DNA from 3 places in the Streptomyces sp. CA-135486 genome. Region 3 is predicted to be linked to each of the others. Evidence: riboswitches for the same ligand, from Rfam matches in the RefSeq annotation. Region 3 holds a riboswitch; each other region holds the start of a gene.
What was found. Region 3 has a riboswitch for cobalamin ahead of ACQEVG_RS10420 (cobalamin biosynthesis protein). Riboswitches for the same ligand answer to the same signal wherever they lie in the genome.

Region 1: linked by a shared signal. The riboswitch ahead of ACQEVG_RS25810 (ribonucleoside-diphosphate reductase subunit alpha) and the one ahead of ACQEVG_RS10420 (cobalamin biosynthesis protein) in region 3 are both predicted to bind cobalamin.
Region 2: linked by a shared signal. The riboswitch ahead of metE (5-methyltetrahydropteroyltriglutamate--homocysteine S-methyltransferase) and the one ahead of ACQEVG_RS10420 (cobalamin biosynthesis protein) in region 3 are both predicted to bind cobalamin.

Annotation. Positions count from the first base shown of each region.
Region 1 covers NZ_JBNJMM010000002.1:1,393,124-1,403,273, forward strand. Annotated here, with positions in the region: gene ACQEVG_RS25775 (HD-GYP domain-containing protein) at 1-647, shown strand, start outside; gene ACQEVG_RS25780 (HD-GYP domain-containing protein) at 886-2,142, shown strand; gene ACQEVG_RS25785 (tetratricopeptide repeat protein) at 2,248-3,249, shown strand; gene def (peptide deformylase) at 3,330-3,962, shown strand; gene ACQEVG_RS25795 (GlxA family transcriptional regulator) at 3,987-4,955, opposite strand; gene ACQEVG_RS25800 (hypothetical protein) at 5,038-5,382, shown strand; gene ACQEVG_RS25805 (ribonucleotide-diphosphate reductase subunit beta) at 5,497-6,510, opposite strand; gene ACQEVG_RS25810 (ribonucleoside-diphosphate reductase subunit alpha) at 6,510-8,888, opposite strand; cobalamin riboswitch at 9,030-9,155, opposite strand; gene ACQEVG_RS25815 (GNAT family N-acetyltransferase) at 9,207-9,707, opposite strand; gene ACQEVG_RS25820 (hypothetical protein) at 9,727-10,150, opposite strand, start outside.
Region 2 covers NZ_JBNJMM010000001.1:1,644,554-1,654,703, reverse strand. Annotated here, with positions in the region: gene metE (5-methyltetrahydropteroyltriglutamate--homocysteine S-methyltransferase) at 1-2,179, opposite strand, end outside; cobalamin riboswitch at 2,340-2,558, opposite strand; gene ACQEVG_RS07405 (DUF4394 domain-containing protein) at 2,904-3,773, shown strand; gene ACQEVG_RS07400 (TetR/AcrR family transcriptional regulator) at 3,824-4,429, opposite strand; gene ACQEVG_RS07395 (fatty acid desaturase) at 4,422-4,550, opposite strand; gene ACQEVG_RS07390 (hypothetical protein) at 4,726-5,166, opposite strand; gene ACQEVG_RS07385 (carboxymuconolactone decarboxylase family protein) at 5,569-6,204, shown strand; gene ACQEVG_RS07380 (SDR family NAD(P)-dependent oxidoreductase) at 6,197-7,000, shown strand; gene ACQEVG_RS07375 (TetR/AcrR family transcriptional regulator) at 7,088-7,711, opposite strand; gene ACQEVG_RS07370 (DoxX family protein) at 7,810-8,151, shown strand; gene ACQEVG_RS07365 (hypothetical protein) at 8,186-8,725, opposite strand; gene ACQEVG_RS07360 (hypothetical protein) at 8,791-9,735, opposite strand; gene ACQEVG_RS07355 (TetR/AcrR family transcriptional regulator) at 10,130-10,150, opposite strand, start outside.
Region 3 covers NZ_JBNJMM010000001.1:2,300,648-2,310,797, forward strand. Annotated here, with positions in the region: gene ACQEVG_RS10415 (cobyric acid synthase) at 1-1,291, opposite strand, end outside; gene ACQEVG_RS10420 (cobalamin biosynthesis protein) at 1,288-2,253, opposite strand; cobalamin riboswitch at 2,361-2,499, opposite strand; gene ACQEVG_RS10425 (hypothetical protein) at 2,631-2,852, opposite strand; gene ACQEVG_RS10430 (anion permease) at 2,865-4,118, opposite strand; gene ACQEVG_RS10435 (class II aldolase/adducin family protein) at 4,353-5,015, shown strand; gene ACQEVG_RS10440 (alpha/beta hydrolase) at 5,071-6,198, shown strand; gene ACQEVG_RS10445 (hypothetical protein) at 6,277-7,671, shown strand; gene ACQEVG_RS10450 (VOC family protein) at 7,712-8,116, opposite strand; gene abc-f (ribosomal protection-like ABC-F family protein) at 8,454-10,052, shown strand.

The sequences.
Region 1 (10,150 bases), on a different contig from region 3:
ACCGCGAGCGGGCGGCCCATCAGGCGACGATCCGCGCGCTGGTCCAGGCGGTCGACATCAAGGACCAGTACACGCGCGGGCACAGTGAGCGGGTGGGGCGGGCGTCCGTGCTCATCGCGCGCGAGCTGAGCATGGACGAGGGGCGGCTGGAAGTCCTCCGGTTCGCCGGGATCCTGCACGACGTGGGGAAGCTCGGGGTGCCGACGCGGGTGCTGCGCAAGGACGGGCCGCTGACGCCGCAGGAGCGGCGGGTGATAGAGCTGCATCCGGAGTACGGGCACGAGATGGTGCGGGGTATCGGGTTTCTGGAGGAGGCGCGGGCGGCGATCCTGCACCACCACGAGCGGCTGGACGGGAGCGGGTATCCGTACGGGCTCGTGGGGCGCCAGATCCCGGAGTTCGCGCGTGTGGTGGCGGTGGCGGACGCCTTCGACGCGATGACGTCGACGCGGTCGTACCGCCGGGCGCGTCCGGTGGCGGCGGCGCTGGAGGAGCTGAAGCGGTGCGCGGGGACGCAGTTCGACCCGCGGATGGTGCGGGCGCTGGTGCGGGCGCTGGAGCGGCACGGGTGGGAGACGGCGGTGACGTCGGACGAATGGGAGCGGGTGGGGGGCGTGCCGGCGAGAGTGGGAGGTCGGCCGCTGTGAGCGCGGGCATACGGGGCGCGGGCGGTTTTTCCCCCACCCCGCCCCTTCCCGAAACTGGGGGCAAGCCCCCAGGCCCCCGGCCTGCGGCGGGGGCGGCGGCTTCGCGCCGCGCGGCTCTCCGGCCTGCAGTCGGCGCGCCAGCTCCGCGCCCCGTGAGCGGACCCCCCGGGCCCCCGCCTGGGCTCGGCCCCGTCGCTTCATGCCGCGTCGTACCCCGGCCTGCAGTCGGTGGCGTGTAATGGCCGGAGATAGTGGCGGCATTCGTGGCGTCTACGGCGCCGCCGCCCTGGTTGCCGCTGTGGGGCTTGTGTGGACCCTGTGGCGAGGGGTTGATCAGCCCGGTAACGCCCTCGCGTTCGGTGCGTTCATCGCCGTCGGGGAGCTCGCTCGGTGGGGGTCGCAGCCCGGGGAGCGGGAGCCGGCGCCGCTCGGGGCCGCGGGGGCGCTGGCCTATGCGTTGCTCGGGGAGTGCGCGGGGCGGCCGACATCCCACGGGGCCCTGCAGGTCGTCGCCGTCGTCGTCGCGGGCGTGCTCGTCGGGGCCGTGCCGCATGTGGCGCGGGGGCACGGGCCCGCGCTCGAACATGTGGCGCGGCGGGTGCTGACCGTCGGGTTCGCCGCCGCCTGCTTTCAACCGCTCTACACCTCGGGCGAGTTGGAGCGCAGAATCGGCCACGGCGCGTACTACGCGCTCTTCCTGCTTCTGCTGCTCGTCCTGACCGCCCTCTGCGACGCCGTCCTCTCCGCCGCGATGCTGCGCGCCCGCACCCGATATCCGTACGGACCCCTGCTGCGCGACGAGCTGCGCGCGCTGCTCGGCATCGGCTCCGCCGTCTGCGCCACAGGCGCCGTGGTGGCCCTCTCCGTCGCTGTCGCCGGACTCTGGGCCCTGCCCGTGTTCTGTGTACCCCTGCTGCTCACCCAGCTGTCCTTCCGGCGCTACGCCGCCGTGCGGACCACCTACCGGCAGACCATCGCCTCCCTCGCCCGCGCGACCGAGATCGCCGGGTACACCCAGCCGGGGCACGCCCGTCGCGTAGCCGCGCTCGCCACCGCCGTAGGCCGCGAGCTGGGGCTCTCCGGGCCCGATCTGGCCGTGCTGGAGTACGCGGCGCTGATGCACGACATCGGGCAGCTCTCGCTCGTGGACCCGGTCCCGGAAGGGGCCACCGCGCTGCTCCCGGCCGCCGAGCAGCGGCGCATAGCCCTGCTGGGTGGCGCCGTGGTTCGGCAGACCGGCGCGCCCGCAGCCGTCGCCGTCGTGGTCGAGCTGCAGGCCGACCCGTACCGGGATCAGCCGCTGCCCGCCCGGATTGTCCGCGCCGTCAACGCATACGACGATCTCACCGGGGGAAGCGGAGGAACAGCGGGCGGGGCGCTCAGCGCACTCGAACGGCTGCGTCTCGGCACCGGGCACGACTATCAGCCAGAGGTCGTCGAATCGCTCGCCAGGGTCCTGGCCCGAGGCGGTCTGGCCCCGGTCCCGCCGGGGTAACCCATCAGTAATGAGCGAGCCTCCGACTCGGCATGGTTGGATGCGAATGAAGGCACAAGTAGGTGTCCGGGGGTAGTGACCCGAGCGAACCGGCAGGCAGGAATCGTGAGGATCTTCGGGAAGGTACGGCATCGGCCATCCGCCTCGTGGCGGCAGGCCACCGACCGCGCGTTCACGCTGATCGGCGACGGCCGGTACGAGGACGCGGGCGCGTTGCTGACGCGCGCGGCGGACCTTGAGCCCTGGCTCTCCGAGTCCTGGTTCAACCTGGCGCTGCTGCACAAGTTCCGGCACGACTGGGAGCAGGCGCGCGCCGCGGGCCTGCGGGCCGTCGCGCTGCTCGACAAGGAGACCGGTGCCCCCGACTGGTGGAACGTCGGCATCGCGGCCACCGCGCTGCAGGACTGGCCGCTGGCCCGCCGCGCCTGGCAGGCGTACGGACTCAAGGTCCCCGGGGGCCCCACCCGCGCCGGAGGCGGCGGGGGAGCCAACGGCGAGCCGGTCGGCATGGAGCTCGGCAGCGCCGCCGTGCGGCTGTCGCCCGAGGGCGAGGCAGAGGTGGTCTGGGGCCGCAGGCTCGACCCGGCCCGGATAGAGGTGCTGTCCATCCCGCTGCCGTCATCCGGGCGCCGCTGGGGCGAGGTCGTCCTGCACGACGGCGTCCCGCACGGCGAGCGCATCACCAGCGCGGGCCCCTCGTACCCCGTCTTCGACGAGATCGAGCTCTGGGCGCCCTCACCCGTACCGACCTGGGTGGTTCTGCTGGAGGCCGCGACCGAGGCCGACCGGGACGCCCTTGAGCAGCTCGCGTCGGACGCCGGTTTCGCCGCCGAGGACTGGTCCTCGTCGGTGCGGCTGCTGTGCCGGGCCTGTTCCGAGAGCCGGATGCCGAGCGCCGAGGGCGAGGGCGAGCACCTCGACCCGCACGACCACAGCGAGCCGGGCCACCCGGGCCCGCTGGGCCACCGCACCGAGGGCGATCTGTGGTCGCCGGAGCGCGAGTGCGGCATCGCGGCGCCCGCACCTCTGGTGCGCGGGCTGCTCGACGGCTGGGTCGCCGACAGCCCGGACTCCCGTGAGTGGCGGGATCTCGAGGAAGTCTGCTGACCCCTGCCCGTAGGCTGTACGGACACAGAGTGACCGGACACCGGGCATACATCGGGCAGTGAGAAGGGCGTACGGCTGACATGGCGTCGCAGCAGGAGACGGACCAGCAGGTCAACGATGGTTTCGTCGTGGACACAGAGGACTGCGAGGAGCGTGAGCTGGCGTACCGCGAGCGCGGCACGTCCCGCCCGATCACGGTCGTCGGCAATCCGGTGCTCCACAAGGAGTGCAAGGACGTCACCGAGTTCGACGACAAGCTCGCCGCTCTCATCGACGACATGTTCGCCAGCCAGCGGACGGCGGAGGGCGTGGGCCTGGCCGCCAACCAGATCGGCGTGGACCTGAAGGTCTTCGTCTACGACTGCATGGACGACGAGGGCGTACGGCACGTCGGCGTCGTCTGCAACCCGGTACTGGAGGACCTGCCGGCCGAGCGCCGCGTCCTCGACGAGTCCAATGAGGGCTGCCTCTCCGTCCCGACGGCCTACGCCCCGCTGGCCCGCCCCGACCATGCGGTGGTGCGCGGGCAGGACGCCGGGGGCAACCCGATCAAGGTGCGCGGCACGGGGTACTTCGCCCGCTGCCTGCAGCACGAGACGGACCACCTGTACGGCTACCTGTACATCGACCGGCTCTCCAAGCGGGACCGCAAGGACGCGCTGCGGCAGATGGAAGAGGGCACGCCGCGGTACGAGACCGTTCCGAACGACTGATCCGGCCGCACCGGCCTCAGACGGTCAGGCGACGCCGCGCACCGGGCCCCGGAAGGTCCGGCGGTAGGCGTTCGGCGTGGTGCCGAGCGTACGGAGAAAGTGGTGGCGCAGCCCCGCCGCGTTGCCGAAGCCGGCGCGGCCCGCGATCGCGTCAACCGTCTCGTCCGTCGTCTCCAGCAACTCCTGTGACAGCAGCACCCGTTGGCGCAGCAGCCAGCGGTAGGGAGTGGTGCCCGTCTCCTGCTGGAAGCGGCGGGCGAAGGTGCGCGGCGACATATGGGCCCGGGCGGCGAGCTGCTCGACGGTACTCTCACGGTCCAGATGCCGCTGCATCCAGGACAGGACGTCGCCGACCGTGTCACAGCGGGTGCGTGGCAGCGGGCGCTGGATGTACTGCGCCTGGCCGCCGTCGCGGTGCGGCGGCACGACCATCCTGCGGGCGATCTGGTTGGCGACCTCGGGGCCGTGTTCCTGGCGTACGACATGGAGGCTGGCGTCGATCGCCGAGGCGGTCCCGGCCGAGGTGATCACCGGGCCCTCGTCGACGTACAGCACATCGGGGTCCACAAGCGCCCTCGGAAAGCGCTGGGCCAGTTCCTGGGCGTGCCGCCAGTGGGTGGTGCAGCGGCGGCCGTCGAGCAGTCCGGCGGCGCCGAGGACGAAGGCGCCGGTGCAGACACTGAGCACCCGGGCGCCGCGGTCGACCGCGCGGCGCAGCGCGTCGAGCAGCTCTTCGGAATAGCCGCGGGTCGGGTACGAGCCGGCGGCGGGGACGGCGATGAGATCGGCTTCCTCGAGCCGTTCGAGGCCGTACGGAGTGCTGATGGTGAACCCGGCGTGGGTGGGCAGGACGGGGCCCTCCGCGGAGACCGCCGCGAAGTCGTAGACGGGCAGGCCGTCGTCGCTGCGGTCGTAACCGAAGACCTCACTGATCACGCCGAGTTCGAAGGGATGCACGCCGTCGAGGAGGACGGCGGCCACGTTTTTCAGCATGGAACCATTGTGGCAGTAATTCGATGGTTCATGACAGTCCTGCCACTGACTTCTTTGGCGCGCGAGGACGACAGTGGACCGCATGAACACATTCATGGAGTACCTCTTCGTCATCGCCATCTTCGGGCTCGTCACCCTTCCCGCACTGGTGTGGTACGCCAGGGAGTGCGCCATCGACCGCCGGCTGCGTGAGGCGGAGCTGGGCCGGGCCGACCTGCGTCGGGCCAGGGCGCGCCAGGCCGAACGGCGCCGGGGCCAGCTGCGGCGCGCCGAGCTCCCTGACGCCGAGCTCCCTGATGCCGAGCTCCCTGACGCCGAGCTCCCTGATGCCGAGCTCCCTGACGCCGAGCTCCGTCAGGCCGAACCTCGTCAGACCGAGCTCCCTCAGGCCGAGCTCCGTGAGGCTGCGCCGTGCAGGGCGGCATAGCGGTCCGCGGACGCGGTGGGCATACGAAACGGCCGGGCGGAAGCTGTACGCATCCGCCCGGCCGTTCGTTTCCCGGCGCTCCCCCGTCCCCCCGGCGGGAGAGTGTCCGGGCGTCTAGAAGTCGTCGTCGAAGCCGACCGAGCCCTCGACCGCCACCTGATAGGCGGACGGACGGCGCTCGAAGAAGTTCGTCAGCTCCTGCACGCCCTGCAGCTCCATGAAGGAGAACGGATTCTCCGAGCCGTACACCGGGGCGAAGCCCAGACGGGTCAGCCGCTGGTCGGCGACGCACTGCAGATACTCGCGCATCGACTCGGTGTTCATGCCCGGCAGACCGTCGCCGCACAGATCGCGGCCGAACTGCAGCTCCGCCTCGACGGCCTCCTTCAGCATGTCGGTGACCTGCTGCCGGAGCTGGTCGTCGAAGAGCTCCGGCTCCTCCTTGCGGACCGTGTCCACGACCTCGAATGCGAAGTTCATGTGCATCGTCTCGTCGCGGAACACCCAGTTGGTGCCGGTGGCCAGACCGTGCAGCAGACCGCGGGAGCGGAACCAGTAGACGTAGGCGAACGCGCCGTAGAAGAACAGGCCCTCGATGCACGCAGCGAAGCAGATCAGGTTCAGCAGGAAGCGACGGCGGTCAGCCTTCGACTCCAGCCGGTCGATCTTCTCGACCGAGTCCATCCACTTGAAGCAGAACTGGGCCTTCTCGCGGATGGAGGGGATCTCCTCGACCGCGTCGAAGGCGGCCGCGCGGTCGTCCGGGTCCGGCAGATAGGTGTCGAGCAGCGTCAGATAGAACTGGACGTGCACCGCCTCCTCGAAGAGCTGACGGCTCAGATAGAGCCGCGCCTCGGGGGAGTTGATGTGCTTGTAGAGCGTCAGCACCAGATTGTTGGAGACGATCGAGTCGCCCGTCGCGAAGAACGCGACCAGCCGGCCGATCATGTGCTGCTCGCCGGGCGAGAGCTTGGCGAGGTCGGCCACGTCGGAGTGGAGATCGACCTCCTCCACGGTCCAGGTGTTCTTGATCGCGTCGCGGTAGCGCTCGTAGAAGTCCGGGTAGCGCATCGGACGGAGCGTCAGCTCGAAGCCCGGGTCCAGCAGGTTCTTTTCGGTCGAGCTCATTACTGGCAGGCCTCGCAGGACTCGGGGTTTTCCAGGGAGCAGGCGATCGCGTCCGCGTCGGGCGCGGAGGCCTGCTGCACTGGGATGGGGGCGGCGGCCGCCGCGGTGCCGGAAGCCGCGCGGGCGATCCGTGTCGCCGGACGGGAGCGCAGGTAGTACGTCGTCTTCAGGCCCTGCTTCCAGGCGTACGCGTACATCGAGCTGAGCTTCCCGATGGTCGGCGTCTCCAGGAACAGGTTCAGCGACTGCGACTGGTCCAGGAAGGGGGTGCGGGCGGCGGCCATGTCGATCAGGCCGCGCTGGGGGATCTCCCACGCCGTGCGGTACAGCGCGCGAACGTCGGCCGGGATCCAGTTGAAGCCCTGCACCGAGCCGCTGGAGTCGCGCAGCGCCTCCCGGGTCTGCGCGTCCCACACGCCGAGCTTCTTCAGCTCCTCCACCAGATAGGCGTTGACCTGGAGGAACTCACCGCTCAGCGTCTCGCGCTTGAAGAGGTTGGAGACCTGCGGCTCGATGCACTCGTACACGCCCGCGATCGAGGCGATGGTGGCGGTCGGAGCGATGGCGAGGAGGAGGGAGTTGCGCATGCCGCTCTTCGCCACCCGGGCGCGCAGGGCGTCCCAGCGCTCCGGCCAGTTGAGCTCGACGTCGTAGTGATCGGGGTGGAGTACGCCACGGGCCGCGCGGGTCTCGGACCAGGCGGGCAGCGGGCCGTTGCGCTCGGCGAGCTCGCAGGACGACTCGTACGCCGCGAGCATGATCCGCTCGGCGATCTTCGTGGAGAGCGCCTTCGCCTCGGGCGAGTCGAAGGGGAGGCGGAGCTTGAAGAAGACGTCCTGGAGGCCCATCGCGCCCAGGCCCACCGGCCGCCACCTGGCGTTGGAGCGCCCGGCCTGCTCGGTCGGGTAGAAGTTGATGTCGACGACCCGGTCGAGGAAGGTCACGGCGGTACGGACGGTCTCGTCGAGGCGCTCCCAGTCGATGCCGTCGCCCGCGACGAACGAACCCAGGTTGACCGAGCCGAGGTTGCAGACGGCCGTCTCGCCGTCGTCGGTGACCTCGAGGATCTCGGTGCACAGGTTCGACGAGTGGACGACCCGGCCGGGCTGGGCGTTCTGGTTGGCCGTGCGGTTGGAGGCGTCCTTGAAGGTCATCCAGCCCTGGCCGGTCTGGGCGAGCGTCCGCATCATCCGGCCGTAGAGGTCACGGGCCGGCATGGACTTCTGCGCGAGACCGGCGGCCTCCGCCTTGCGGTACGCCGCGTCGAACTCGTCGCCCCACAGGTCTACCAGCTCCGGCACATCCGCGGGCGAGAACAGCGACCAGTCGGCGTCGGCCTCGACGCGGCGCATGAACTCGTCCGGGATCCAGTGCGCGAGGTTCAGATTGTGCGTACGCCGGGCGTCCTCACCGGTGTTGTCACGCAGCTCCAGGAACTCCTCGATGTCGGAGTGCCAGGTCTCCAGGTAGACGGCGGCGGCGCCCTTGCGCCTGCCGCCCTGGTTCACCGCGGCGACCGAGGCGTCCAGGGTCTTGAGGAACGGGACGATGCCGTTGGAGTGGCCGTTGGTACCCCGGATCAGCGAACCGCGGGAGCGGATACGGGAGTAGGAGAGGCCGATGCCGCCCGCGTGCTTCGAAAGACGGGCCACCTGGTGGTAGCGGTCGTAGATCGAGTCGAGCTCGTCCAGCGGCGAGTCCAGCAGATAGCAGGAGGACATCTGCGGGTGACGGGTACCGGAGTTGAAGAGCGTGGGCGAGGAGGGGAGGTAGTCGAGGCGGCTCATCAGGCCGTACAGCGCGGCGACCTCGTCCAGGGCGCGTACCGAATCGTCCTCGGCGAGGCCGCAGGCGACGCGCAGCATGAAGTGCTGCGGGGTCTCGATCACCTGACGGGTGATCGGGTGCCGGAGCAGATAGCGGCTGTAGAGGGTACGCAGTCCGAAGTAGCCGAAGCGGTCGTCGGCGGCCTGGTCGATGAGCGCGTCCAGCCGGGCGGCGTGCAGCGTCACGAAATCGGCGGTGCGGTCCGCGATCAGGCCCTCGCGGTGGCCGACCGCGACCGATGCGAAGAAGGAGACCGCGCCCTGGCCGGCGGCCTCGTCCGCGATGTGACGGGTCAGCAGGCGGGCGGCGAGCCGGGAGTAGGCCGGGTCCTCGGAGATCAGCCCCGCGGCGGCGTCGGTGGCGAGGCTCCGCAACTCGGCCGCGTCCGACGCGGCGTTGCGGCCCCGCAGCGCGGCGGCGGCGACACGTCCCGGGTCGGTGTCCGGCAGATCGGCGGTGAGATCGGCCAGGGTCCGCAGAAGCTCGGTACCCGGGCCGTCGGCAGCCTGCTCTGCGATGCCTGAAGCCGGATCGGCTGGCGCGATGGTCACGTGGTGCTCTCCCTCGCTCGGCTCTGGGCCGACGGGGGAGGGGGCGGGCCGCGGAGGCGTACGTACCCGGAAAGGCAGCACACCGCACGGCGTCCACCGACCCAACCGCGAGGCCCGGACGTCTCGGCACCCGGTTCGGTCGAGCCGGATGCGCCGTCGGCAGGTCTTCGGACTGATGGGGTGCGACAAAGCACACCACAGCACACCGTTGCGGGACAGTTCCGGATTCGCACCGGATTCCCCTGCGGCGACAGCGAGCATGAGCATACATGTGGGGGCGGGGAGTTGCCGCACCCACCACATGTTGTGTCGGGGCGGCTACAGCTCCAACGCGTACGTCAGCAGGGTTATCCCGAGAATCGGCTCCCAGTCCCGCTCGGGTGTCCGGACGAAGCCGAGTCGCTCGTAGATCCGGTGGGCCGCGAGCATGCTGCGTTGCGTCGACAACACGAGCCGCCTGCACCCCGCGACGCCCCGGGCGCGCTCGACGCACGCCCGCACAAGGGCCTCGCCGGCACCCCGCCCACGGGCGTGTTCCGCGACGGCGAGCATCCGGAACTCGGCCTCGTCGTCCTGGGCGACATCGGCCCACGCCCCGCCGCCCGAGACAAAGGTCACGCCACCGAGCAGGCGGCCGCGACCGTCGACGGCGACGAGCACCTCGGCCTCGGCGGCCCGCCGCGCCACATCCCGCAGCACAGGCAGATACGAATCGTCCTCGCCGAAGTCCAGCAGCCCGTCGCCCAGATACGCCTGGGCGACGATCTCGCCCAGTTCGGTGTACTCCTTCGGCCGCACTGCCCTGATGGCGATGTCCATGGGCGCAGTGTGGACCGGATCAACCGCTCACGCCCACCTCATTGTTGGGGGCGCCGTCGCCGGCCGGGGGCAGGTCGCCGCGTTCCACGGGCGTCTGTCCGCCGATGTCCTCGGCCGGGGGCAGCACCTCGTCCAGCTCACGGTCGTCGGCGAGATGGGCCGCCTCGGCGGCCTTGCGCAGCACATCGCGCTCCACCTGAGTGCCGGCGCTGATCTGGATCCGCAGACCGTTCTCCGTACGGACGTACTCATGGCCGCTGTCCGAGGTGCGGTACCAACCTTTACCGTCCTTCGCGCAGGGTAGGCCGACGGGGCCGTCCGCGCCCGTGGCCGAACCCATGGGGATTGCGGCGCAGTTCGCGTCGTCCACCGTGCCCCGGTCGACGGCGAGAGTGATCTGCCCGCCGGTCTTGGAGACATATGTGGCCGAGAAGCCGTCGCCG
Region 2 (10,150 bases), 660 kb from region 3:
GTCCCTTGCGGAGCAGGGCGGCCGCCTCGTCCGGGCTGGGGATCCGTGGGGAGTGGATGTCGTAGACCCCGGGGCCGACCTCGCGGGGATAGCGGGAGGCGGCGAGTTCCCCGGCGACTTGCATGTGGGAGCGGGCGGCTTCCAGGCTGATGACGTCGGCGTCGAGGTCGTCGATGGCCGTCAGGATGTCGCCGAATTCGGCGTAGCACATGTGGGTGTGGATCTGGGTGTCCGGCCGGACGCCACCGGTAGTGAGGCGGAATGCCTCGGTCGCCCAGGTGAGGTAGTCCGTGTGGCCGGCGGTGCGCAGGGGCAGCGTTTCGCGCAAGGCGGGCTCGTCGACCTGGATGACTGACGTTCCGGCTGCCTCCAGATCGTTCACTTCGTCGCGCAGCGCGAGGGCGACTTGGCGTGCGGTGTCGCCGAGAGGCTGGTCGTCGCGGACGAAGGACCAGGCGAGCATGGTGACCGGGCCGGTGAGCATGCCCTTGACCGGGCGGTTGGTGAGCGACTGGGCGTACGTCGTCCAGCGCATGGTCATCGGCTCGGGGCGGGAGATGTCCCCGGCCAGGATCGGCGGGCGGACATAGCGGGTTCCGTAGGACTGGACCCAGCCGTGCTGAGTGGCCAGATAGCCGGTGAGTTGTTCGGCGAAGTACTGGACCATGTCGTTGCGTTCGGGCTCGCCGTGCACCAGGACGTCGAGGCCGGCGTTCTCCTGGAAGGAGAGAACGTCGCGGATCTCGTCCTTGATCCGCTCCTCGTAGGCGGCGGTGTCGATCCGCCCCGCACGCAGGTCGGCGCGGGCCAGGCGCAATTGGGTGGTCTGCGGGAAGGAGCCGATGGTGGTCGTCGGCAGCAGCGGCAGCCCGAGGTGGGCGCGCTGGGCCGCTGTCCGTTCGGGGTACGGCTGGGAGCGGTGGCCGTCGGCGTCGGTGACGGCGGCAGCCCTGGCACGGACCGCAGGATCGTGGGTGATCGCCGAGCCGGCCCGGGATGCCAGATTGGCGCGGTTGGCGGCGAGTTCGGCCGCGATGGCGCCGGTGCCCTGGGCGAGACCCCGGGCCAGGGTGGCGATCTCGGTGGTCTTCTGGCGGGCGAAGGCGAGCCAGCGGGCGATCTGCGGATCGATGTCGCGCTCGGCCGCTGTGTCCAGCGGGACGTGCAGCAGGGAGCAGGAGGCGGCGACGTCGACCCGGTCGGCGAGGCCGAGGAGGGTACCCAGGGTGGACAGCGAGGCCGCCAGGTCGTTGATCCAGACGTTGCGGCCGTCGACGACGCCGGCGACCAGGCGCTTGCCGGGCAGTCCGCCGACGGCTGCGAGGTCGTCGAGGTTGGCGGCGGCGGGCCCGGTGAAGTCGAGGGCGAGACCATCGACCGGGGACTTGGCCAGAACGGGCAGTGCCTCGCCGAGCCGGTCGAAGTAGGAGGCGACCAGCAGCTTGGGCCGGTCGGTGAGCGCGCCGAGGTCGCGGTAGGCGCGGGAGGCGGCGTTCAGCTCGGCCTGGGTGCGGTCCTGGACCAGCGCCGGTTCATCCAGTTGCACCCACTCGGCGCCGGCGGCACGGAGGTCGGTGAGCACCTGGGCGTACACGGGCAGCAGCCGGTCGAGCAGGGTGAGTGGGACGAAGTCCGCGGCGACGCCGGGGGCGGGCTTGGCCAGCAGGAGGTAGGTGAGCGGGCCGACCAGGACCGGGCGTGCGGTGTGGCCGAGCGCGAGGGCTTCCTTGAGTTCAGCGGTCTGCTTGGACGAGTCGGCGGCGAAGACGGTGTCGGGGCCGAGTTCGGGGACGAGGTAGTGATAGTTGGTGTCGAACCACTTGGTCATCTCCAGCGGCGCCGCGTCCTGGGTGCCGCGAGCCATCGCGAAGTAGCCGTCGAGGGTGTCCGTCTCCACGGCGGCGCGGTGCCGGGAGGGGATCGCGCCGACCATGACGCTGGTGTCCAGGACGTGGTCGTAGTAGGAGAAGTCTCCGGTCGGGACCTCGTGGATGCCGGCGTCGGCCAGCCGGCGACAGTTGGCGGCGCGCAGTCGGGAGGCGGTCTGCTGGAGTTCGGCGGCGCTGACGCGCCCCTTCCAGTAGCCCTCGATGGCCTTCTTCAGTTCCCGGCCCTGGCCCTGGCGGGGGTAGCCGTGCACGGTGGCCCGTGCTTCTGCGGCTGTGGACTTGCTGGTCACGAAACTCTCCTTCGCGAGCTCTTTGTCAAGCGGCCCGGGACGGGTCGAAGACGCGAAGGGGATGGCAGACCGGGCGAGTCACGTGCTGTGTTGTCGCGCGTGACCGCCTGATATGTACGCCGACCCGCCCTCGAGGTCACCGGCACTCCGCGCACGAACGGTCGCGCGCGGGCAACGGGCAGGTCTTCGGACTCGCGGGCACATCTGCCAGGGGCAGACACCTACTGGCCGTCGCTTCCCAGACCCGGCCGGGTCCAGTGCGTATGACGGCGGTCGTTCCCGCTCACCGCTGCGGGGCAGTCCCGGATTTCCACCGGGTTCCCTCTTACGACGCTTCCCGTCCGGCGGACGGGGAGCGAACAAGTTGCCCGTCCACACTATGCGCTGTGCGGAGTCGCGGACACTGCCGTTCACGATCCGGACCCCTGAATTGAGCCACGGACTGCCAGGGGTATTTGGACACGCACTGAACGGCCGGCGGGCCGGCGGCGGCCGTGCGGGGACTGGGCCGGCATGGGCCTTCCGGATATGCCGCTGATGAGAGAAGGGTGAAGGAGATGTGAAACGGCCCGGCCGGAGGGGCTCATGCGCATTCAGGTACTCGGGCCGGTCTGCGTCTGGCGGGACGGCGGCCAGGACCGGGCGCGCCGGCTGATGGTTCGGCCAGGCGGACCATGCCGCACTGCCCGTACCACGCCACACGCCCACCGGGAGGGAAGAACCCATGAATGCAGGGATCAACAAGAGAATGGCTGCGGCGGTCGCGGTGGCATCCGCCATGGCGGCACTCGTTGTGGGAGCCCCGAGCAACGGCTGGGCCGAGGCCCAGGCCGACAGCCTGCGGGCGTTCGGGATCTCGAGTGACGGCACGTTAATGGCCACGTTCACCACCGACAGACCCCAGGTGCTCGACTGGGTCAGGACCGTCACCGGGCTCAGTGGCGACACCGCCCTGATCGGGATCGACTTCCGCGTGCAGAACGGCCTCATGTACGGCGTCGGCAACCAAGGCGGCATCTACACGATCAAGACCCCGCCGACGACCACGGACGTGGTGGTCACCAAGGTCTCCCAGCTCCGTGTTCCGCTGTACGGCACGAACTTCGGGGTCGACTTCAATCCCGCAGCCGACCGGCTGCGGGTGATCAGCGACAACGGCCAGAACCTGCGCCACAACCTCGCCGACGGCACCACGACCGAGGACACCACACTGACCACCCCGCCGGCGACCGGGCCGGCCAGGGGCGTCACCGCCGCTGCCTACACGAACAACGACTTGAACGCGGAGACCGCGACCACGCTGTTCGACATCAACACGGCCACGGACCAGGTCGTCATCCAGTCACCGGCCAACAACGGCCTGCTGGCCCCGACCGGAGCGCTCGGCGTGGACGCCGGCCCCAATGCGGGCTTTGACATCTTCAGCGACCTGACCTACGGCAAGACGACCTCGGTGTCGGCTTTCGCCACTCTCACTTCGGCAAGTGGCTCTGCGACGCTCTACAGCGTCAATCTGTTCACCGGGGCCACGGTCGGCGTGGGGCAGTTCCCGCTGCCCATCACCGACATAGCCATCGCACTCGACACGGACTGACACGGGTGTGGTTGCTTCCGGCGACACGCTCGGGCGCAACAGCCAAAAGCTCAAGGCGTCCGGCGTGCCCGCCGGTTCAGGCGAGGGATCCGGTCGAAGACCGCGGCGAGCCTGGCGGCCTGGTCGAAGTGGGTCGCCGGGCGGGAGCGGTCGCCGTCGAGATGGGTGAGGGTTTCCATGCCGAGGTAGAACGCCACGGCCGCGCTCGCCAGTACGGATACGCGCACGACGGACGCGAGTGGTTTGCCGCGCAGCAGCGCGGTCATCAGTTCCTCGGCCAGCTCCTCCCAGTTCCGGGTTTCGAGGGCCAGCTGGGCGGCAAGCCTCGACCCGGGCCTGGCGCCGGCGTACAGCTCCTGAACGGCGGCGACGTGCCCGGTCTCGGTGTCCTCGTCGTAGAGCTCGCGGAGCCGTGCGACCGCGTGCGCGGCCCGGTCGGTCCCGGACAACTCGGCGCGATAGCGCCGCATCCGGGACGCACTGGTCCGTGCCAGCGCCGCCACCAGCAGATCGTCCAGGTCCGAGAAGTGGTAGTAGATCACCCCGGGCGCGAAGCCGCCGGTCTGGGCGATCGCCCGCGCGGTGGTACCTCCGTAGCCGTTGCGCACCAGGCAGGCGAGGGCGGCGTCGAGGACGCGGTCACGAGTGTCAGACAACGCGCACCGGCCGGACCCCATGGGCCGCGAAGTGGCCTTCGAGCCGGCGCGCGAGCTCCGGCAGGTGATGGCTGGGTACGCGCGGGTAGAGATGGTGCTCCAAGTGGTACGTGAGCTCCAGGAAGACGGACGGTCAAGTACACGACGGGCAAGGACTACAACAGCGACGCCATGTTCCTGTTCCGTACCGTCGACGGAGAGTTCGTCTCGGGCAGTACACGGAAGCGGTCTCGTGAGCCGGACGCATCGACGGAGGTGGGGCGGATGCGCCCCCGGTGGGCGGGAGCGTCGGGTCCTCACAGCGCCGGGAAGACAGCGGCGAAGAAAAGCCACAGCAGTACCGCCCAGAACAAGGCCGCGGTGAGCGAAACCAGGAGAGAGCTGCGCCACTTCAGCACCAGGAAAGGGAACATCACCAGGGCGGCCCAGTGCCCGGCGACGTCGATGAACACCCGGGCCGCCTCGGCCAGCGTCCTTGCCCGGCCCTGCGCGAGATAGCCGATCAGGCGTTGGGAGGTGAAGCCGTAGAGGCCGAAGACGATGGGGAAGAACCAGAACGGCGTGATGTCGACGAGCACGCTCTCCGACAGATCGTCGAACATCACGAGGTAGATGACCGCCACGGCCGTCAGGCCACCCAGCAGGGCGATCAGGTAGAGGAATTTGAGCGCCGCCGCCTCCGGCGGACCCGCCGACGGGACCACCGGGGAGGCGTACGGCACGTCCGGCCGCGGCACGCGGACGACCTGGTGGCAGTGCGGGCACCGCACGTCTGTGCCGCTCTGCCCAGACGGCACGGACATGAGGTGCCCGCACGAGGCGTGAAAATCGATCTGTCTCTCGTTCACAGGCGGTCTCCCCAGTAAAAATCACGCGACTGAAGCGGGTCAGCAGCGCGGACCTGGCACAGCCGGCGGACGGCCGACGCGTCCCGGACTACGAGGACGCGCCCGCCGGTGGCCCGGTTCCCGCGTCCCGTTGCGTGTTTCGCCCGCGATCTGGACGAGATCCGCATCCGCGACGTGTCCGCCTGTCACGGGCCGCCGCCGGCGTGGGCCGTGCCGGATGTGGCGAGAGCGAAGCGGACGCTGTCGAAACTTTCACTTGCTAAACGTTCAGCCAGTTTCTACTGTGAGCGCATGGACGACGCCACGACTGAGATGCCTGACGCACCCCATGGCCGCCTCCCAGGTGGCAGCCGCCTCCCCCGCATCGCGCCACTGCCGGAGGACCGCTGGGACGCGCGGGTGCGGCGGCTTCTGGCCACCGCACCACGGGACCCGGGAGGCCGGGTGCCCAACATCTTCACCACCTTGGCCCGTCACCCGGACCTCTATGCGCAGTTCATGCCGTTCGGCGGGCAGCTGCTCCGCAGCGGGCTGCTGCCGGGAAGGATCAGGGAGCTACTGATCCTGCGCACCGCGCACAACACCGGTGCCGCCTACGAGTGGGGACGCCATCTGCCGCTGGCCGAGGCCGCTGGGGTCTCGGCCGCGGACGTCCTGCACATCATCCAGGGCCCGGACGCCGTCGGGTGGACGGACCTCGAGAGGCATCTGCTCCGGGCCGCCGACGAACTGCACCGCGACGCACGGATTTCGACCGTGACCTGGGAAGCTCTCGCCTCCCACTACGAGGGGGCAGAGCTGATAGAGATCACCATGCTCATCGGCCAGTACCACATGCTGGCGTTCTTCCTGAACTCCGTCGGCGTGCAGCTGGAGCCGGGCTTCGACCGGGCCGGCACCGGGAAGGGGACGGGCACCGATGGATGAACAGCGGAGACCGGAGAAGGAGGCGCGCCGTCTGGCCGGCCGCAAGCTCCTGGTGATCGGCGCGGGCACCCGTCCGGACGGGGATCCGCAGGCACCCGTCGGCAACGGACGCGCGATATCCGTCCTTGCCGCCCGTGAAGGAGCGAGTGTGGCGTGCGCCGACATCGCACCCGAGGCGGCCTCGGCGACCGCCCGGCTCGTCGCCGCCGAGGGCTCCCCGGGAGTCGCCGTGGTGGCTGATGCCACCGACCCCGAACAGGCCGCCGCAATGGTCGCCGAGGCCGCCCGCGAGCTCGGCGGCCTGGACGCGCTCGTGGTCAACGCAGGCATCGGGCTCGGCGTTGGCCTGGCCGGCTCCTCGCCCGAGGAATGGGACCGCGTCCTCTCGCTCAATCTGCGCGCGCCCTTCCTGGCCGCGAAGTACGGCCTGCCGACGATGAGCGGCGGCGCGATCGTCTTCATCGGATCCGTTGCCGGACTGCGCGCCGCCACCGGCTCGCCCGCGTACGACAGTTCCAAGGCGGGTCTGATGGGTCTGACCCGGCACGTCGCCAAGGAAGGCGCTGCCCGGCGTATCCGCGCCAACGTGGTCGTACCCGGCCTGATCGACACCCCGATGGGCCGTCAGGCATCAGCCGCACGCACTTCCAGGACCGCGTCCTTCGCCCGGATCCCACTCGGCCGGCAGGGCACCGCGTGGGAGGTGGCGGAGGCGGTCACGTTCCTGCTCTCCGATCGCGCCTCCTACATCACGGGGCAGCAGCTGGTGGTGGACGGCGGCATGAGTGCGGTCTGACCTCGGTTCGGCAGCTGTCCGGCCGGTGCTCGGGCAGACTCTGCCGGTGCTCGGGCAGACTCCCGCAGACGACCCGGGCCGCCGAGGTCAGCCGGTCCTCCGGTCCGGAGTGAGTGCCAGCAGCACCATGTCGTGGGCCGCGCGGCCGATTTCCTCCAGGCGGGCGCGAGAGGAGTCCAGCTGGTACTGGAGCAGCACGCCGCGCGCCAGGCTCTCCAGAAGAAATGCCTGCGCGCGGGGGTCCAGGTCGGGGCGGATGGTGCCGTCGGCGATCCCCCGTCGGATGTCGTCCTCCACGCCGGTGCGGACCAAGTCGAGTTGGCCGCCCAAGGGCCCCTTGGCGGTGTCCCCCGGGCTGCCGACCGCCTCGACGAGCAGCACCAGCAGCGCGCGTGCCCGGACACTGGGGCCAGGCTCGGCCAGAGCCGAGAAATACTGCTCCAGCTTGGCCAGCACGGCCTCCAGCCCGGTCATCCGATGGTATCCGGGGAGTGCCCGGAGACGGTCGACAAAGACCTCGCGGATGTCGTTGATGACTGCCTCGACGAGCCCCGCCTTGGACTCGAAGTGGTAGCTGACCATGCCCCGGCTGACCCCGGCGCGATCACCGACCTTCTTCACCGTGAGGCCGCGGTAGCCCTCTTCGGCGAGGATCCCCAGTGCCGCGTCGATCAGTCTGCGCCGGGAGGCCTCCCGCTGGTCGTCGCGCATCGTCGGAGGGGGGCCGGTCGTTGTCGTGGGATCGGTCATCGCCCCAGCAGTATCCCATCCGGGACTGCCCACTGCTCGAAAGGTGACCTGTGGACGTCTTGCGCATCATCCTGGCTGTAGCCATCGGCCCGATATTTGTCTTCACCGGAGGGATCAAGATCTACGGCCTGCGCCGGTCCCTGCAATACCGTGACCACTTCGGCATGTCGCCCTCGCTGTGGCGGGCGATCGGTGTGCTGGAGGCCGCGGGGGGCTTGGGGCTGCTCGGGGGGCTGGCGGTCCGGCCGCTGGGTATCGCGGCCGGCGCGGGACTGTGCGCGTTGATGGTCGGCGCCGTGCTGACGCACCTGCGGGCCAGGGATCCGATCGCTGTGGTGGCCTCTGCCTCGGGCGTTCTGTTGCTCGCTTCGACGTCCCTTGTGTGCGGCATCGCCGCGTGACCCCCACGAGCTGCAGCGGCTGCGGCGGGGCCGGTCATGACTGGCTGTTGAGGAATCCGATCGTCATGGCCCCCCACCACCCGAGTTGGGAGAGGACGGCCGAGATCACTCCACGCATGAGCAACCGCCGCGGGGGCCACGCACCTGACTGGTCGGCCAGGGTGCGGTGCAGAGCTTGCGCGTGCACTCCGTTGAGCGCGATCAGAAGGACGAGTGCCAGCTTGACCCGGGTGAGGGCAGCGTGCGGGTCGGGATCGAGGGTGATCCCGCTCAGCACCAGGCCGGCCAGTCCCGCCCACACGGGGACGTGCAGCGGGCCGGCGAACTCCAGTGCCTGACGCAGGCTCTGCCTCCCCAGCAGCCACAGCGCGCCGTAGTAGTCGATGGTCAGCACCGCGCCCAGTCCGATGACCAGCGCCCCCAGATGCACGAACAGCGCGACCGTGCGCACCGCTGGGCCGGCCTCCACATGCAGCGCCGCCCACACGCTGCCCGCCCATGCCAGGCAGATGAGCACGTCGGCGACGATGAGCGTCCACCCGTTTACGGGTCCGCGGGCCCGACCCGGATTCATGCGATCACCTCCGTGGTGAGGCGGTGGGGCGGCACTCGCGCGCCCCACCGCCTGGTCGAGGCGGATCAGTTCCGGGCCACCCAGCCGGCCATGATCCCCATGACGTCGTCGTGCGAGTGCCCGTCGATTTCGTACCTGCTGGTGATTTGCAGGACATCCCCCCGGTGGATCGTGCCGACGGGGTCAGCGCTGCAGGGCGGCATGTCCGAGATCTCGGTGTGTCCGTGGAGGTCGATGAACTCGGGGCTGCCGCCTTCCTCCGCCACGATGTTGCACAGGAGTTTGCCGGTGGTGAGGTTCTCGGTCCGCACCGAGTGACCGCCATGGTGGAGATGGCCGCGCATGTGCACCAGCGTCCCGGAGATCGTGGACCGCCAGCGCCGGGTCTTTTCGCTGACTCCCTCGGGAGCGTCGTACGCGCTGCCGAGGCATCCGCCCGCGTCCATCCATATCGGGGTCACCGGCTTGAGCCGCGAACCAGTGGCGGATTCATGGGTGTACGTGACGGAGATGTAGACCGTCTTGTTCTGTGGGGCGTGGTTCATCAGGTCGTAGAGCATGTTCCACCGCTCGCCCCTGCCGACTTTGATGCCGTATCCGGAGGGCAGGAGGCTCGCCACCCGCTCATTGCCGGAGGCGAATATGCGCTGCGGGCCGTTGCACACGACGTCGTTCTTCCAGTGGTTTCCCATCACCATGTGGTGCAGCATGGGACCGGTGTTGACATTGGCGTTCGACCCGTCCTCGTAGACGAGATTGGGCTTGAATCCGGTGATGAAGCAGTCGTCGCACGGCTTCTGGACGTTCCAGGAGATTCGGTTGCCCGTCTCCCCGTGGTCGTGCCCGGACGCGGCCGGGAGGGTGAACGGTCCGTACCGTACGGTCGTGACCTGTGGTCCGGGGTCCTGCCGCCGTGCAACAGGGGCGATGTCGGAGACAGCCGGGGTGGCGCCCGCCGCCAGTGCCGCAGCGACGACGACGGCGGTCAACGCGATTTTTCTCTGAAGCATGTTGCCCTCCTTACGGGAAGGGAGTTCTTCGGACTCGGCCGGTGTGCATGGAAATTGAGCGCGGTTCACCTCGCCCCGCGATGGCGAGCACGCAGAAAGACCCATCGACATCGCCGATGCAGCCCCGATGTTTTTCCATGAACAGGAAAGCGTGACGGTCAACGTCTCAAGAGCGGACAGGTCATATCGAGGGGATCCCCCTCACCGACAATGGCCTGGCTGGGCTGACCGTAGAGTGACGTGCGGCCTTTCCACTGTCAACCGATGCCCGCCACGATAAAACCCGGGAAATTCTCGCCGAGTTGCTGACCTGCGTTTCATCGGGGTGCTCGCCCCTCGGGCCCGCGCAACACCGGCGACTTCACCGATTCGCGGGTGAAGGCGCATCGGTGATTCAGCCACTGCTCCGCCGCGA
Region 3 (10,150 bases):
GCCAGTGCGTGCCCCACACCGAGCCGACCCGGCAGCCGTCCAGGAAGGTCTCCCCGCCGAGCACTTCGGCGACCCCGTGATGGATCTCGTAGCCCTCGACCCGCTCGCCGAGCGCCTTGCCCACGGGCCGCGCGAGGGTCTTGTCCTTCGCGAACCGCACCCGTACGGGCAGCAGCCCGAGTCCGTCGACGGTGCCCGCCCGCGACTCGATCTCGTCGTCGATCCGCTCGCCCAGCGCCTGGAAGCCGCCGCAGATGCCGAGCACCGGCCGCCCCTCGGCGGCCCGCCGCAGCAGAGCGTCGGCAAGCCCCCGCTCGCGCAGCCAGGCAAGGGCCTTCACCGTGCCGCGGGTGCCCGGCACGATGACCAGGTCGGCGTCGACGAGCTCCTCTGCCCGGTCCACGAAGCGCACGACGACGCCCGGTTCGGCGGCCAGCGCGTCCACGTCCGTGAAGTTGGACATCAGCGGCACCGCGCACACGGCGACCCGCAGCACGTCCTCGCCGACCGGCGGCGCGACGGCCGACTCCCGTACCGCACCGCGCAGTGAGACCCTCAGCCCGTCCTCCTCGTCGATGCCGAGGCCGTGGGCGAAGGGCAGCACGCCGTATGTGTGCCGCCCGGTCAGCCCGTGCAGCATCTCAAGGCCCGGCTCGAGCAGTGTCACGTCGCCCCGGAACTTATTGACCAGATATCCCGCGATCAGCTCCTGGTCCGCCGCGCTGAGCAGCGCTGTCGTACCGAAGAAGGACGCGAAGACACCGCCGCGGTCGATGTCCCCGACCACGAGCACCGGCAGCCGCGCGGCCCGTGCGATGCCCATGTTCACGATGTCCGTACGCCGCAGATTGATCTCGGCCGGACTGCCCGCCCCCTCGCAGATCACGGCGTCATACGTGCCCCGCAGTTCCTCCAGGCACTCCAGAACGGTCGAAAGCAGGGCTTCCTGCCGCCCCCCGTGGTAGCCGCGTGCGCTGAGCTCTCCGACGGGTCTGCCCATCAGCACGACCTGGCTGGACCGGTCGCTGCCGGGCTTGAGCAGCACGGGGTTCATCAGCGCGCTGGGCTCCACGCGGGCGGCCTGCGCCTGCATGGCCTGGGCACGTCCGATCTCGGCGCCCTCGCGCGTCACGAAGGAGTTGAGGGACATGTTCTGCCCTTTGAAGGGCGCGACCTTCACTCCCTGCCGTACGAGCCATCGGCAGATCCCGGCGGTGACGACGCTCTTGCCGGCGTCGGAGGTGGTGCCCGCGACGAGCAGCCCGCCGCCGGTGCGGCCGGTACCGGTCATGTCCGCCCCTTTCCCGCGCGCCGCGCGCGCAGTACCTGCCCCGTCACGCGGCCCGCCGCGCAGGCCGCCAGTGTCAGCCAGCCGATACGGCGCGAAAGCCGTACGGCACGCTCGACGTCACCGAACTCCACCGGGCGACCGTTGCCGTTCAGTACGGGCCGGTGCTCGACCCGGCCGCCGTACGAGAGCGTCCCGCCCAGCCGTACGCCCAGAGCGCCCGCGAACGAGGCTTCCACGGGCCCCGCATTGGGGCTCGGATGTTTCTTCGCGTCGGCGCGCCACGCCCGTACGGCTCCCCTCGCATCCGGGCCGGTGAGTACCGCGAGTCCCGCGGTGAGGCGGGCCCCCGGCCACCCGGCCACATCGTCGAGGCGTGCCGAAGCCCAGCCGAATCGCCGGTACTTGGCCGATTTGTGCCCCACCATCGCGTCGAGGGTGTTCACCGCGCGGAACGCGACGAGTCCCGGCACACCGGCCAGCGCCCCCCAGACCAGCGCGCCCACCACCGCGTCGGAGGTGTTCTCGGCGACGGACTCGACGACGGCACGCGCGATCTGCTGCTCGTCCAGGGCCTGCGGGTCGCGCCCGCACAGATGGGGCAGCCGCTCCCGGGCCGCCTCGATGTCCCCGGCCGCGAGCGCGCCGCCGATGGCCCGCGCCTCGCGGCCCAGCGAAGTGCCGCCGACCACCGCCCAGGTGGCGGCGGCGGTCAGCGCGAGGGATGCGGCGGGGCGGCTGCGTACCCCGCGTGCGAGGAACCCGGCGGCCGCGGCAGCGCCTCCGGCGCACACGGTGGTGTGCAGCGCGCCCCAGCCGCGGTGGTCACGCCACAACAGACGCTCGACGGCGCCCGCGGCGCGGCCGAACGCGGCGACCGGATGCCCCCGGCGAGGATCGCCGAGCAGCAGGTCGCCGACGAGGCCGGCGGTGGCGCCGTATACGAATTGCCGGTCGGCACGCATGGGTTCAGGCCGGCGCTTCGCCTGGAAGAACCCTCGTACTCACAGCAGGAGATGAACCGCACCCGGGCATGGCGATATGTCCTCACTCAGGGTGTCCGCGCCCTGGTTCGACGAGACCGGCGGCGAGAGTTCCTGGCTTCCGGGTGACTGCTCCCGGTGACAGTGGCGGGACCGCGCCGGATTCGCACCGGCTTCCTCTGCTGCCGCCGTAGTTGGCTCCGGCAGTCCACCACGGCCCTGCGAGGGCCGTCAACTCACCCTTGACCTGCGACGGGACAGTGTGCGAAGGCCCACACCGACACCATGTGCGGACCGTCGGAAAACGCAGTGAGGGCGGGACATCCGTCCCGCCCTCACCGCATCTGCCCTGGCTGTGCTCAGGTGATGATCAGATAGATCCCGTACGACACGGCCGCCGCGCACAGCGCGAAGCACGCATACGCCGCCGTGCGGGCCAGGACCGCGGAGCCACCCTGCGCCGCCGCAGACTCCTGCTTGGTCAGGCCCACGACGCCCAGGGTGAACAGGCCCACCAGGGCGACGGTGGCCACGAGGCTCACGCCGAAGACGGAGCCGAGAGCTGCCCAGTCGATTTTCATACTGATCTGTCCTTACACCGCGGCCGGGCGGGTCGCCGGCTCGGAGCCCGCGGCGGGCGCCGGAGCCTGGATGGTCGTCTTGATGTCCTGCGCGGGGGTGCCGGCCGGCGGCGGGGTGACGGCCGCGATGGCGGCGGTCACCACGCCCGCGGGCTCGGCGTCGCCGTCCACGTCATTGACGTTGGTGTGGTCGATCACCTGGCGGCGGGAGACGAACCAGATCGCGACGCAGGCGCCGATCAGGAAGGCCGCGACCGCCGCGACACCCCAGTCGCCCTGCTTGGCCACGAACTCCGAACCGGCCGCGACCAGGGCCGCGGCCGGCAGGGTCAGACCCCACGCGACGAACATCCGGGTGGCGGTGGACCAGCGGACCACGCCGCCCTTGCGGCCCAGGCCCGCGCCCATCACGGCGCCGGAGCAGGAGTGCGTGGTGGACAGCGAGAAGCCGAGGTTGGAGGAGGCGAGGATGACGCTGGCCGCGCTGGTCTGGGCGGCGAAGCCCTGCTGCGGCTGGAGGTCGGTGAGGCCCTTGCCCAGGGTGCGGATGATCCGCCAGCCGCCGAGGTAGGTGCCCAGCGCAATCGCGCTGCCGGCCGAGACGATGACCCACAGCGGGGGGTTGGAGCCGGGGGAGAGCACACCGCCGGCGACGAGCGCCAGCGTGATGATGCCCATGGTCTTCTGCGCGTCGTTGGTGCCGTGGGCCAGCGAGACGAGGCCCGCCGAGGCGATGGAACCGGCGCGGTAGCCCTTCGCGGTGGCCTTGGCGTCGGCGTTCTGGCCGATCTTGTACGTCAGCCGGGAGGCGAGGAAGGCCGCGATGCCGGCCACCAGCGGGGCGGCGATTGCGGGGATCAGGACTTTGGTGACGACGGTGCCGCCGTTGACGCCGCTGACGCCGACCGAGGCGATGGTGGCGCCGACCAGTCCGCCCATCAGGGCGTGCGAGGAGCTGGACGGCAGGCCGATCAGCCAGGTCATCAGGTTCCAGAGGATGGCGCCGACGAGCGCCGCGAAGATCACCTCCGGTGAGATGCCTTCCTCGGTGACGATGCCGCTGGAGATTGTCTTGGCGACCTCGATGGACAGGAACGCGCCGACGAGGTTGAGCGCGGCGGACATGGCCACCGCGGTCTTGGGCTTCAGTGCGCCGGTCGAGATGGTGGTCGCCATCGCGTTGGCGGTGTCGTGGAAACCGTTCGTGAAATCGAACACGAGCGCTGTCACGATCACGATCGCGAGCAGCAAGGTGATGTGTTCCATTTACCCAGGCAATCGTTCGACGTCATTGGCCTGTTGAACGTAGGTAATCTGAGTGAACGGAAGATGAACTGAGACGGGCTTCGCGGTGTCCGCAAGTGAGGATTCTTCGCTCCGTCAGCCCTGTCGGGCCGGTATCAAAGGGCTGGTGCCGCGAATAGCTGGTTTTGTGGCGATACGCGTGATCTCCGTCACGGTCCGTCCAGGCCCTGGACCCCCGCCTGACAGGATCACCGCATGAGCGATGAGGTGCGGCAGGACGCGATCGAACGGGCATGGCTGGATCTCGTCGCCACGGCCCGCAGGACAGCGGCGGAAGGCCTGGTGGTGGGCACATCGGGCAATGTCTCGGTACGGGTCGGCAGACTCGTCCTGGTCACCCCGACCGGGGTCCCCTACGATCGGCTCACCCGCCAGGACGCCATCGCCGTCGATCTCGACGGCAACCAGCTCCTCGGCGACCTCGCGCCCACCAGCGAGCTGCCGCTGCATCTGGAGGTCTACCGCAACACCGGCGCCGGCGCCGTCGTCCACACCCACGCCGTGCATGCCACCGCCGTCTCCACCCTCGTCCCCGAGCTCCCACCCATCCACTACATGACCGCGGCACTCGGCGGCCCCGTCCGCGTCGCCCCGTACGCACTGTTCGGGACCGAGGAGCTCGCCGAGAACATGCTGCGCGCCCTGGCGGAGCGCACCGCCTGCCTTCTGCAGAACCACGGCACCGTCGCGTACGGCGACCGTCTCGACCAGGCCTACGACCGCACCGCCCAGCTGGAGTGGATGTGCCGTCTCTGGCTGACCGCGTCGGCGCTGCCCGGCCACGCGCCCAGCCTCCTCTCCGGCTCCCAGCTGAGCGAAGCCGCCGAGAAGCTCCGGAGCTACGGCCAGCCGGACTGACACCCGCGGCTGCCGTCCACTGGCAGCCCGGCGCGCGGATGCCGACACTGGACGGGTGCGCCCGGCAACAGCGACGGCAGTGGCCGTCACCACCCTGATCGGACTCGGCGCGACCGCGGTCGCAGCCGGCCGCTACGCCAGCGACGCCGCGCTCAAGCTGCCGCAAGGACGCCCACTGCCCGGCGACCCCGGGCTCACCGTGCACGCCACGGCCGCGGGCCAGGTCACCCTGACCCGCAGCCTCGCCGCACAGCGCCCCGGCAGATACGGACTCGACGGCGAGGGCATCCATGCCGTCGTCGGACCCGTGCTCGACGCGGTGCCGCACCCCGTCGACACCGTCGTACGCCGCCTGGAGCGGGTCAGTCTCGGCAGCCTGGAGCCGGGCAGCCGGGTGCGGCTCACCCCGCAGGTGCACACGGGCGATCCGTCGAGCGCGTTCGGTATCTATCACAGCGATGTGAACATACCGGGCGAACTGGGCGCACTGCCCGCCTGGTTCGTGCCCGGACACCGCGACACCTGGGTGATCGCCGTGCACGGCCTGGGCACCACACGGGAACACCCCCTGAATCTCCTGCCGTTCCTGCACACCCGTCACTTCCCGGTACTCGGCCTCGGCTACCGCGGAGACCCGGGCGCACCCAAGCCCGCCGACGGGCTCGGGCACCTCGGCGACTCCGAATGGCGCGACCTGGACGCCGCGATCCGCTTCGCCGTCCGCTTCGGCGCCGAAAAGGTCATCCTGCACGGCTGGTCCACCGGTGCCTCGATGGCTCTGCACGCCGCGGTCAACTCCGGGCTGCGCGACCGGATCAGCGGACTCGTCCTCGACTCACCGGTCCTCGACTGGGAAGCCACCCTGCGCGCTCTGGCCGCCGCCCGCCGGACCCCGGCGTTCCTGCTGCCGCTCGCCGTCAGGGCGGCCAAGGGCAGGACCGGCCTGCACGGTGACCGGCTGCAGGAAGCCGCCGACCACAAGGCGATGCGCGTGCCGACCCTCATCTTCCACGGCCCGGACGACACCCTCGCCCCCTGGCAGCCGTCCCGCGAACTGGCCGCCCGCCGACCAGACCTGGTCAGCCTCCACACCGTCAAGGACGCCCCGCACGCAGCCATGTGGAACGCCGACCCGGACCGCTACGAAGAAGCCCTCCGCCGCTTCCTCACCCCCTTGATGTAGCCCTGAGGCCTGTCTTGCGGATCTTGCCGGCCAGGTTCCGTTTGGGCTTTCGGGCCGTCAGCGGGAAGACTGCTCCCCGTGACGTCCCGAAAGCCTGATGAGCAATTGGCGCGCAACACCAGACTTCGTCTTGTCCGCCCGCGATCCCTGGCCACCGCACGGCGGGCCGTGACGACCCGGCGCACCCGGCCGGCCCCCCGGCCGCCCGAAGGCACCCCCGCCCCCTCCGAGCTGGCCCGCCAGGCGCGGACAGTGCTGGCCGACGCCGTACGGATCGCCCGCTGGGCCGCCGTCGAGAGGGACCCCAGCACCGCCCAGCTCACCGAACGGACCCAGGAACGGGCGGCCGCCGCACTGGAGTTGACCCCGCTCCAGGTGCGCGCGGGCTGGGACCGGGCCCGCCTCGCCGGCCTGGTCGAGCTGCACGGTGACACCGCCCGCCCCGGCTGGCGGCTGCGCGCCTGGGACCGCGACGACATGGCCGTACTGCGCGGCTGGGTGGCCCTCTTCGACGCCTGGTCGCTGGCCCACCCGGCGCCCGGCGACGTCGCGCCCACCGCGGTCGCCGAGGTCGTCGAGGCCGTCCCCCAGGTGCTCTCCCTGCTCCAGCTCTCGGCCGGCCCCGTGCTCGTGCCGGTCCTGCTCGACCTGCTCCAGCAGCGCGTCGCCGAACTGCGCGAGGAGCGCTGCGAAGTCCCCTACGGCCCGCAGCCGGACACCCAGCCCGGTGCCGACCCGGGTGCTGACGTACCCGTCTCGCTCCTCCTCGGCTGGGCGCTGCAGGGCCTGTCCTCCGTCGGCGCGCTGACCCTCGACAAGGGCCGCTCGGCCACCCTCACCCCCCTCGGCAACTGGGCGGTCTGGGTCAAGCTGGAGCAGATCTGCGTCGCCGCACAGAGCCCCGCAGGCAATATCGAGCAGTCCGCCGAGGACATGCTGCGCGGCTGCGCCCGCCTCACCCCCGGCCCGGCCCGTGCCGAGTACCGCGCCTGGCTCGCCGCCCGCACCGTCTCCAGCGCGGTCACCGAGCTGCTCGCCGTCGCCCGTGGCGAGGACGCCCTGCTGCGCGGACTCGCCTTCGAGGCGCTGCGCGTCGTCGGCGCCCCCGCCGAGGCCGAGGTCCGCGCCGCCGCCGACGAGCCCTCGCTGCGCCCCTACGTACTGCTGTGGCTCGCCGAGTACGAGGGCGCGGACCCCGAGGACGCGGCCGACGTCCTCACCCGTGAGGAAGCGACCTGGCTCTGGGTGGACACCGCGGCGGCCGTCGCCGACCACGGGGAGCCGCAGCTGCTGCTGCGGCACCTCGACTCCGCGGTCCAGGGCACGGTCCCGGCCCTCCTCGAAGCGGTACGCACCGGCGGCCACCCCCGTACCGTGCAGGTTCTGGTGGCCCTGGCGGCCGCGCACCCCGACCCCGCCCTCGCCAGGGCCGTACGCAGGGCGGCGTTCCAGGTGCACACCGGAGGCGTCTGATCCGGGCGCGGACTCGACGATCGGGCGGCGGAGACAGGCGTCAGACCTCCGCCGCCCCCGGCGAGTACGTGCCAAAGCTCCACACATTGCCCTCGATGTCGCGTGCCATGTAGTCACGCGCGCCGTAGTCCTGGTCCGTCGGCGGCATCACGATGTCCGCACCATGCTCCAGCGCACCGGCGTGATGGGCGTCGACGTCGTCGACATGGACGAACACGCCCGTCGGCCCGCCGTCCTTCATCAGCTTGTCGAACTCGCTTCCGGTGCCCTTGCTGCCGAGCATCACCATGCCGTTGCCGTACGTCAGCTCGGCGTGCACGACCGCGCCGGTCTCGTCCTCGTACACCGCGTGTTCGGTGAAGCCGAAGGCTTCCGTGAGCTGTTTGATCGCGGCCTTCGCGTCCGCGTACACCAGCGTCGGACAGATGCTCGGTGACTGCGACATCCCGATCACTCCTTCAGACTCGACGATGGAAATGTGATCTGCATCTCAGTGTGACAGTTGGCACTGACAGCGGGCGGAACGCGGCGCGCTGCGCCATGTCGCCGGTGCGCAGGCCGGTGCAGGACCACTCCCGGTCCACCGCCGGCGCTGCGCTCCCTCGGCAACGCCCTGCCCCGGGGCACCGATCGAGCCCGGGCCATCGCCGCGAAAGCTGGCGCAAAACCACTTGCAGGGCACCGGTAGACTCAGTCGTATGGCAATTCTCCTTGCGCATTAGGCGGCGTCGAAGCTCCCGCGCCCGTCCCTTCCGCCGTCCATACCGCCCTGGAGTCTTTCCGTGATCACCGCTTCCGGCATCGAGCTGCGCGCCGGCGCACGCATCCTCATCGAGTCAGCTTCCTTCCGTATCGCCAAAGGCGACCGCATCGGCCTGGTGGGCCGCAACGGCGCGGGCAAGACCACCCTCACCAAGTGCCTCGCGGGCGAAGGCATCCCCGCCGGCGGCACCATCTCCCGCTCCGGCGAGGTCGGCTACCTCCCGCAGGACCCGCGCACCGGCGACCTCGACGTTCTCGCCCGCAACCGGATCCTCTCCGCCCGTGACCTCGACTCCGTGCTGAAGAAGATGCGCGAGAACGAGGAGCGGATGGCGAACGGCAAGGGCGCCACCCGCGAGAAGGCGATGAAGAAGTACGAGCGCCTGGAGACGGAGTTCCTCACCAAGGGCGGGTACGCCGCCGAGGCCGAGGCCGCCACCATCGCCGCCGCGCTCGGCCTGCCCGACCGAGTGCTCGGCCAGCCCCTGCATACGCTCTCCGGCGGTCAGCGTCGGCGCGTCGAGCTCGCGCGCATCCTCTTCTCGGACGCCGACACCCTGCTGCTCGACGAGCCCACCAACCACCTCGACGCCGACTCGATCGTCTGGCTCCGTGAGTATCTGAAGTCCTACCGCGGCGGCTTCATCGTGATCTCCCACGATGTCGACCTCGTCGAGACGGTCGTCAACAAGGTCTTCTACCTGGACGCCAACCGCTCGCAGATCGATGTCTACAACATGGGCTGGAAGCTCTACCAGCAGCAGCGCGAGGCGGATGAGAAGCGCCGCAAGCGCGAGCGCCAGAATGCCGAGAAGAAGGCCGCGGCCCTCAATTCCCAGGCCGACAAGATGCGCGCCAAGGCCACCAAGACCGTGGCCGCGCAGAACATGGCCAAGCGCGCCGAGCGGCTGCTGTCCGGTCTTGAAGCGGTACGTGTCTCCGACAAGGTCGCCAAGCTGCGCTTCCCCGATCCCGCGCCCTGTGGCAAGACCCCGCTGACCGCGGAGAGCCTGTCCAAGTCGTACGGCTCCCTCGAAATCTTCACCGATGTGGACCTCGCCATCGACAAGGGCTCCCGGGTCGTCATCCTCGGCCTCAACGGCGCGGGCAAGACGACGCTGCTGCGGCTGCTCGCGGGCGTGGAGCAGCCGGACACCGGCGAGGTCACCCCGGGGCACGGCCTCAAGCTCGGCTACTACGCCCAGGAGCACGAGACGCTCGACCCGGACCGCACGGTCCTGGAGAACATGCGTTCCTCCGCGCCCGATCTCGACCTCGTCGAGGTGCGCAAGACGCTCGGCTCCTTCCTGTTCTCCGGCGACGACGTCGACAAGCCGGCCGGAGTCCTCTCCGGCGGCGAGAAGACCCGTCTGGCGCTGGCCACCCTGGTCGTCTCGTCGGCGAATGTCCTGCTGCTCGACGAGCCCACCAACAACCTCGACCCGGCCAGCCGCGAGGAGATCCTCGGCGCCCTGCGCACCTACAAGGGCGCGGTCATCCTCGTCACGCACGACGAGGGAGCGGTCGAGGCGCTCGAGCCCGAGCGCATCATCCTGCTGCCGGACGGCGTCGAGGACCTGTGGGGCGCGGACTACGCGGACCTGGTGGCGCTCGCCTGACCGGGCACGGGCCGGCCTCACCGGGCAGGATCCGGCGCTTCCGGGGTCCTCGTCCGGCTCTGATCCACTCCGTATGGATCATTCGGCCTACAGGTGAT